DNA from 3 places in the Metabacillus sp. YM-086 genome. Region 1 is predicted to be linked to each of the others. Evidence: riboswitches for the same ligand, from Rfam matches in the RefSeq annotation. Region 1 holds a riboswitch; each other region holds the start of a gene.
The links. A riboswitch is a leader RNA that binds a small molecule or an ion and turns the genes downstream of it on or off. The one in region 1 is predicted to bind S-adenosylmethionine.
Positions count from the first base shown of each region.

Region 1 (2,206 bases):
AAGTTTGGAGATCAATTTGGTGCGGATTATAAAACTTGGAACTTTTTAACAGGCTATGACCAAGCGGACATTGAATCTTTTACTAATATAAGTTTCTTAGCACCCGCTGCAAAGCTCGAAGGCTCAACTCAATATGTACACAGTACTTCGATTTTTCTCATGAAAGGCAGTCAAATTCTAGAACAATACGATGGAGTATCTAACGTACCATTTGAAAAAATAATCGAAGATATCAAACTATTACAATAATTCTATTGCATTCTCCACTTGAATAAGGTACAGTAATAAAAAGTTAAACATTTTAAAAATTTCATATATTTCTTATCAAGAGAGGCAGAGGGACTGGCCCTATGAAGCCTCAGCAACCGGTTCATAACGAGTGAAGATCTGGTGGATTGATGATAGATAAACTCTAAGTAAGTTTTTCACAGCACCGACAGGAAATGAAAAATGAATGGAACAAAGTGCTCTTGTTTGTAACAGGCATTTTTCATTTTCTGTCGAGGTTTGCAGAGCAAGCCGCAAGCACTTGCGTGCTGTGAAAAAGCTATACAACACTAATTATGAGTTTACTTATTAACAACACCATACAAAGACTTCTGCGAGTGCCAAGGTGCTAAATCCAGCAAGCCACACCAGCTTTATGCTTGAGAGATAAGAAGAAGCGCACTTAACGACACAGTCTTCTTCTTAACGAGGAAGACTTTTTATTTTGCTTTTTTTAAAACATGTACGCTTTCTCTCATGTACATATTGTTAAATTTAAATCTTAGGAGTGACAAACATGAGCAAAAGAATTGAAACGAAATTAGCACAAATCGGAAACCGCAGTGAAAATGTTACAGGTACAGTTAACCCGCCAATTTATTTATCAACAGCCTATCGTCATGCAGGAATTGGAGAATCTACTGGATTTGATTATATCCGTACAGGAAATCCTACAAGACTTTTAGTCGAAAAAGCAATCGCAGACCTTGAGCATGGCGACCGTGGCTTTGCCTTCAGCTCAGGAATGGCCGCGATTCAAACAATTATGGCCCTCTTCCAAAGCGGAGACGAACTGATCGTTTCTTCTGACCTTTACGGTGGAACATACCGCCTCTTTGAAAGAGAATGGAGAAAATATGGATTATCATTTCAATATGATGATTTCACAAATCCCGTTGAAACGGAAAAATTGATTAATGATAATACAAAGGCTCTATTCATTGAAACGCCTACAAACCCATTAATGCAGGAAGCCGACATTAAAGAACTAGTAGCAGTTGCAAAAAAGCATAACATACTCGTGATTGTTGATAACACTTTCTATACACCACTTCTTCAAACGCCAATCTTAGACGGAGCGGATATTGTGATCCATAGTGCCACGAAATATTTAGGAGGACACAACGATGTTCTTGCAGGCTTGGTTGTAACAAAAGGTCAGGAATTAAGTGATGAATTCTTCCAACATCAAAACGCAATCGGTGCAGTTTTATCCCCATTTGATTCTTGGTTATTAATGAGAGGGATGAAAACTTTATCCCTTCGTATGAGACAGCATCAAGAAAATGCTCAAAAGGTAGCGGCATTTTTAGAAGAGCATGAAGCTGTACTTGATGTACTGTATCCTGGTAAGGGTGGAATGCTTTCATTCCGTTTACAAGATGAAGCATGGGTAAATCCGTTCCTGAAAAACTTGAAAACAATTACTTTTGCAGAAAGTCTAGGTGGAATCGAAAGCTTCATTACGTATCCAGCTACGCAAACACATATGGATATTCCTGAAGAGATTCGAATCGCAAATGGTGTCTGTAACAAGCTGCTACGTTTTTCAGTAGGTGTTGAGCATGCAGAAGATATTATTGAAGATTTAACACAAGCATTTCATGCAATGAAAGGAGCGGAAGCAGTTGAGCAATCATGATTGGTCATTTCAAACAAAGCTACTTCATAACGAGTCAAAGGTTGATCGTGGCACAGGATCGGTAAGTGTGCCGATTCATCATTCCTCTACTTTTCATCAATTTGATATTGATGAATTTGGGAAATATGATTATGCACGCTCAGGAAATCCCACGCGTGAAGCGTTGGAAAGTGCGATTGCGGAGCTAGAAGGTGGATCTCGTGGATTGGCGTTCTCTTCTGGTATGGCAGCTATTTCTACCGCGTTTTTATTGTTATCACAAGGAGATCATGTACTTGTAACAGAGGACGTGTATGG
Region 1 is NZ_JBLUOI010000009.1:17,589-19,794, reverse strand. Features, by position in the region: gene ACEWK1_RS05925 (SCO family protein) at 1-249, shown strand, start outside; SAM riboswitch class I at 319-661, shown strand; gene ACEWK1_RS05920 (methionine biosynthesis PLP-dependent protein) at 785-1,909, shown strand; gene metC (cystathionine beta-lyase) at 1,896-2,206, shown strand, end outside.

Region 2 (2,206 bases), on a different contig from region 1:
AATGCATTAAAAAGTAAATTCGCAAATACTTGACCAACATCAAAGCCGATAGGACCGAAGTAAGCAAATTCAGGATCAATGATTTTTGTTTCTTGTTCATCTGCAAAAATACTTCCAGTATGCAGGTCACCGTGTAATAGTGCTTCAGCTTTTGTTAGAAAGATCTGTTTAAGTTTAGCAACCTCAACCTTTAATTCATTGTCCTGCCAAATTTGTTCTACATCATCTTGAAGTTCTGGCTCGTAATCGTTTGTTTCATGATCGAAGAAGGGATCAGTAAAAATAAGGTCTTCAGTTATTTTACAAAGATCAGGGTTGATGAATTGTTGAACCAATGATTTTTTATAATGTTGATCCATTCCATAATCAGATGTATAAAACAATGTTTTAGCAAGGAATTCTCCAACATGTTGAGATAATAGTGGTAAATCTTTTCCACTAATAAAGGCTGCTCTAGCAATTTCAAGATGTGATAGATCTTCCATGATTGTTATTGCTAATGATTCGTCTGAATAAAAAACTTTTGGTACATATTGTGGAACAAATTCCGCTTGCTTAAGAAGTGCATTTGTTTCGATTCTGGAACGATCAAGAGTTAGCGGCCAGCTTTCACCAACTACCTTCGCATATGGTAATGCTTGTTTAATAATGATGCTTTCTCCATTTTCTGGATCTTTCACCCTGAAAACTAAGTTTAAATTTCCATCGCCAATTTCATTGCATGTTAGTTGACTATTTTCAGAAAGCAGCTGTAATTTCTTTGCTAAGGCAATTGCTCCATTTTCAGTTAGTGGTTCGTAAATAGGTGATTTTTTATGTGCACACATTTATTTATCCTCCAATTTTTTGTTTTTGGAGGCTTTTCTAAAAAGAAAAGCCTCTTTCCAGATTGAAAGAGGCTTGAAGTCATTGCTTCGCACCTCTCATCTTTCAGAAAGATTTTCTTTCTGATGGAATTAGCACCGTGCCCAACTGGAAGTCCCAGGTATTATTTCATTTTAAGATGAAATATGGTCGGTTGCTGCGGCGTCATTGGGCCAAGTCCCTCTGCCAACTCTTGATAAGAGATTTTTTATTTAAAACATAAGTATATGTTTAGCATATTAAGTATTCGAAAAATTAATGCTTTTCTAGAAAAATATATCGCTTGATTAGGATATTACCAATGTTACTTTATCTTTGTCAATATATTATTGGGAATTGCCTAAATATTTGTGAAGTTTCTTATTGATAAAATTGTGGTAGGCGGTCATCAAAGATTGGGATTTGACTGCGTACCTTTTTGACAACTTCAGCGTCTATTTCGGCTGAGATCATTCCGGCTTTTTCGTTAGCTTCAGCTACTATCTCTCCCCATGGATCAATGATGAGAGAATGTCCTGCAAATTCATTATTTGGATCAGACCCAGCACGGTTACATGCAACAACATAACATTGATTTTCAATGGCTCTGCTTAGCAGTAGTGTTTTCCAATGATGAAGTCTTGGCATAGGCCACTCAGCAACAACAAATAATACTTCTGCACCTTTTGTTGTATGAGCGCGTATCCATTCCGGGAAACGGATATCGTAGCAAATGACTCCTGCACTTTTCAGTCCACCTATTTCAAATAACCCTTTTTCAGTTCCCGAAACTAAAAAATGATGTTCATCCATGAGTTTAAATAAGTGAAGCTTGCTATATTCATGGATAAACTCTCCGTTATTGTCCACAATATACATCGTATTTGTCACGCTATCTTTGCTTTTTTTTGCAATAGAGCCACCAACAAAGTGAACATTATACTTTTTTGCTAAGTTACTTAGGAATGTTTTTGTTCTCTCGCCATCATGATCAGCTATTTCATCAAGGCGAGTTAAATCATAGCCAGTTGTCCAAAGCTCAGGAAGGACAATGATGTTCGGTTTCTCTTGTTCGACTGCTAATGCCACTTTTTCTTCTACTTGCTCATAATTAAAATCAGGATCACCAAATTTAATATCAAGTTGAATACATGCAATGATAGGTTTCATTTTTTCAGTCACACCTTCATTTATAAATTTTTACTTTACAAGTTGCTTCTAACAATATATGATTTGTGACTAGAATTTCAAGAATTTTTTGAGTAGGTGTAGAAAATGAAAGTTTTTGAGCAATCCCATTTATTAAATACATTACCCAAGCAATTTTTTGCCAGTCTTGTTGCAAAAGTAAATACAATTGTAG
Region 2 is NZ_JBLUOI010000002.1:50,119-52,324, forward strand. Features, by position in the region: gene mtnK (S-methyl-5-thioribose kinase) at 1-827, opposite strand, end outside; SAM riboswitch class I at 921-1,067, opposite strand; gene ACEWK1_RS01150 (carbon-nitrogen family hydrolase) at 1,225-2,013, opposite strand; gene ACEWK1_RS01155 (pyridoxal phosphate-dependent aminotransferase) at 2,119-2,206, shown strand, end outside.
Region 2: it holds a riboswitch for S-adenosylmethionine, as region 1 does, so the genes downstream of both, mtnK (S-methyl-5-thioribose kinase) here and ACEWK1_RS05920 (methionine biosynthesis PLP-dependent protein) in region 1, are expected to answer to the same signal.

Region 3 (2,206 bases), on a different contig from region 1:
AAATAATAGTTTTGTCGATAAAGTGTAGACTATGTCTGAATTTTACGAAGGAAAAATGTTTATTTTAGAATCCTCTTGTTTTTATAATGATAACAGGTATAAAAATAAGGAGATTAGTAGAATGGCATTATCTAAAGAGGATTGGAAAGTCATTAATTTTTTTACATATGAAAGAGTTTTAATTGATTATACAGCCAGAACAATTTCTAGGAGAGAAGATTATAAATTAGAAGAATTAGATACAAAATATCTTGTTGAATTAATAAAGGGAATCGGAGAGTATATACAGAAAACCTCAGATGGAATTAGAAGCTCTGAAAATACGAAACTCCTTATTGATAGTGGCATTTTTGACTATTTAGCAACAAAAGTAACATTTGAATCAGAAATTAATAAACGCTTAAGACACTTGCAGGTATCAAATGTATATAATTGAGTTAATTTCAATTATGACTCTTAAGTCAAAAAACGAACATCTTTCTTCATTTTGAACATGTTAATAAAAAATAATACACGGATAAGAACATTATTAAATGTGAAATTTATACGTTTTTTGGTAACAAATGATACATTATGAAATTGATCCAATTGATTTTTTATAATAACTATTAGAAATATTCAATTAATGATTGACATCTATCCTGTAGAGTATTAAAGTATATTTATTGTTTATTTTACTTAATCGCATAAAAAGATCTCTTATCAAGAGTGGCAGAGGGACTGGCCCGATGACGCCCGGCAACCGTTCAATTAGAATTGGTGCTAAATCCTGCAAAGCTTTTAAAGCTTTGAAAGATAAGAGAGGAGACTCCTAAAATTGTGGTGAAACCTCTCTATCTTTAGAGAGGTTTTTTTGTTGCCTAGTATTACTAGACATAATTAAAAAGTTTTATAGAAAATAAGGGGGCAATGCAACGATGAAAAACAGATTTTTTAATGCAGCATTTCTTTTGACTATTGTGCTGACGTTACTTGTGACAGGTTGTTCTTCAAATAATGGAGAAACAGCTGAATCAACTCAAGCTAAAGGAAATCCAGAAGTATCATTAGATAATGTACCTGAACGTTTTGCAAATGGTGAAGGTGCTAAAATCAAAGTTATCCGTAAAATCGGTGGAGATGATCATACAGCTCAATTTTTAGCAGGAGCTAAAGAAGAAGGAGAAGCGTTAGGATTTACAGTTGATGTATTTACCGCAAACGGTGATACAGCTAAATTCCATGATGCTATTGCCCAGGGCTTAGAGGAAGACTATGACGGTTTTATCATTTCACATGGAGATGATGAAGCAACTGTTGATGCTGTTCAAAAGCTTGTTGATGCAGGAAAAAGTGTTGTTACATTTGATTCAAATGAAGGGTTAGCTGAAATTGGAGGGGTAACATTAACTTCACAAGATGATGAGGCGTTAGCAAAGCTCGCGTTAGATCAATTAGTTCAAGATACAAACGGGGAAGCAAACATTGTTTATCTATGGGTTGACGGATTCCCACCAATGGTGAGAAGAAACGCAGTATACCAAGATATTCTTGCTAACAATTCAGGTATTAAAGAAGTTGAACGCTTTGGAGTTGCAGCAGCAGATACATCTGTTCAAACACAAAATGCTGTGGCGGCAATGTTGAACAAACATCCAAAAGGTGAAATTGATGCGATTTTTGCAACATGGGATGCTTTTGCAATAGGTGCAGCGCGTGCGATTAAAGAAGCTGGAAGAGATGAAATTAAGATTTATGGAATTGATGTTTCAAATGCAGATCTTCAAGAAATGCAAAATGAAGAAAGTTCTTGGAAGTACACAGCAGCTGTTGATCCGAAGTTAATTGGTGCAGTTGATATGAGATTGTTAGCGAAAAAGCTTGCGGGAGAAGAAACACCAGAAGCGTATAATCTTGAAGCTTCTCTTATTTCACAGGAAGCATTGTTACAGTCAAGTGAGCCAATTAATATGGTGAATCTGGCAGATACTGTGGAAGGCTGGGGCCAATCTACTGCATTTGAAGAAGAGTGGATGAAAACGTTAAAAGAATATTATAAGAAATAATGCTTTAGACTTAACGAACACTCTCTAAGGTTATGAGAGTGTTCGTTTTCCTCTGATTACCTCACATACATTAAATCCCATAGAAGTGTAAATTAGTAGAAAGGAGGCAAATTGATGAATCACTCAGTATTAGAAATGAAAAAAATTTCAATAGAATTTCC
Region 3 is NZ_JBLUOI010000112.1:9,704-11,909, reverse strand. Features, by position in the region: gene ACEWK1_RS25705 (hypothetical protein) at 122-436, shown strand; SAM riboswitch class I at 697-802, shown strand; gene ACEWK1_RS25700 (sugar ABC transporter substrate-binding protein) at 918-2,045, shown strand; gene ACEWK1_RS25695 (sugar ABC transporter ATP-binding protein) at 2,160-2,206, shown strand, end outside.
Region 3: it holds a riboswitch for S-adenosylmethionine, as region 1 does, so the genes downstream of both, ACEWK1_RS25700 (sugar ABC transporter substrate-binding protein) here and ACEWK1_RS05920 (methionine biosynthesis PLP-dependent protein) in region 1, are expected to answer to the same signal.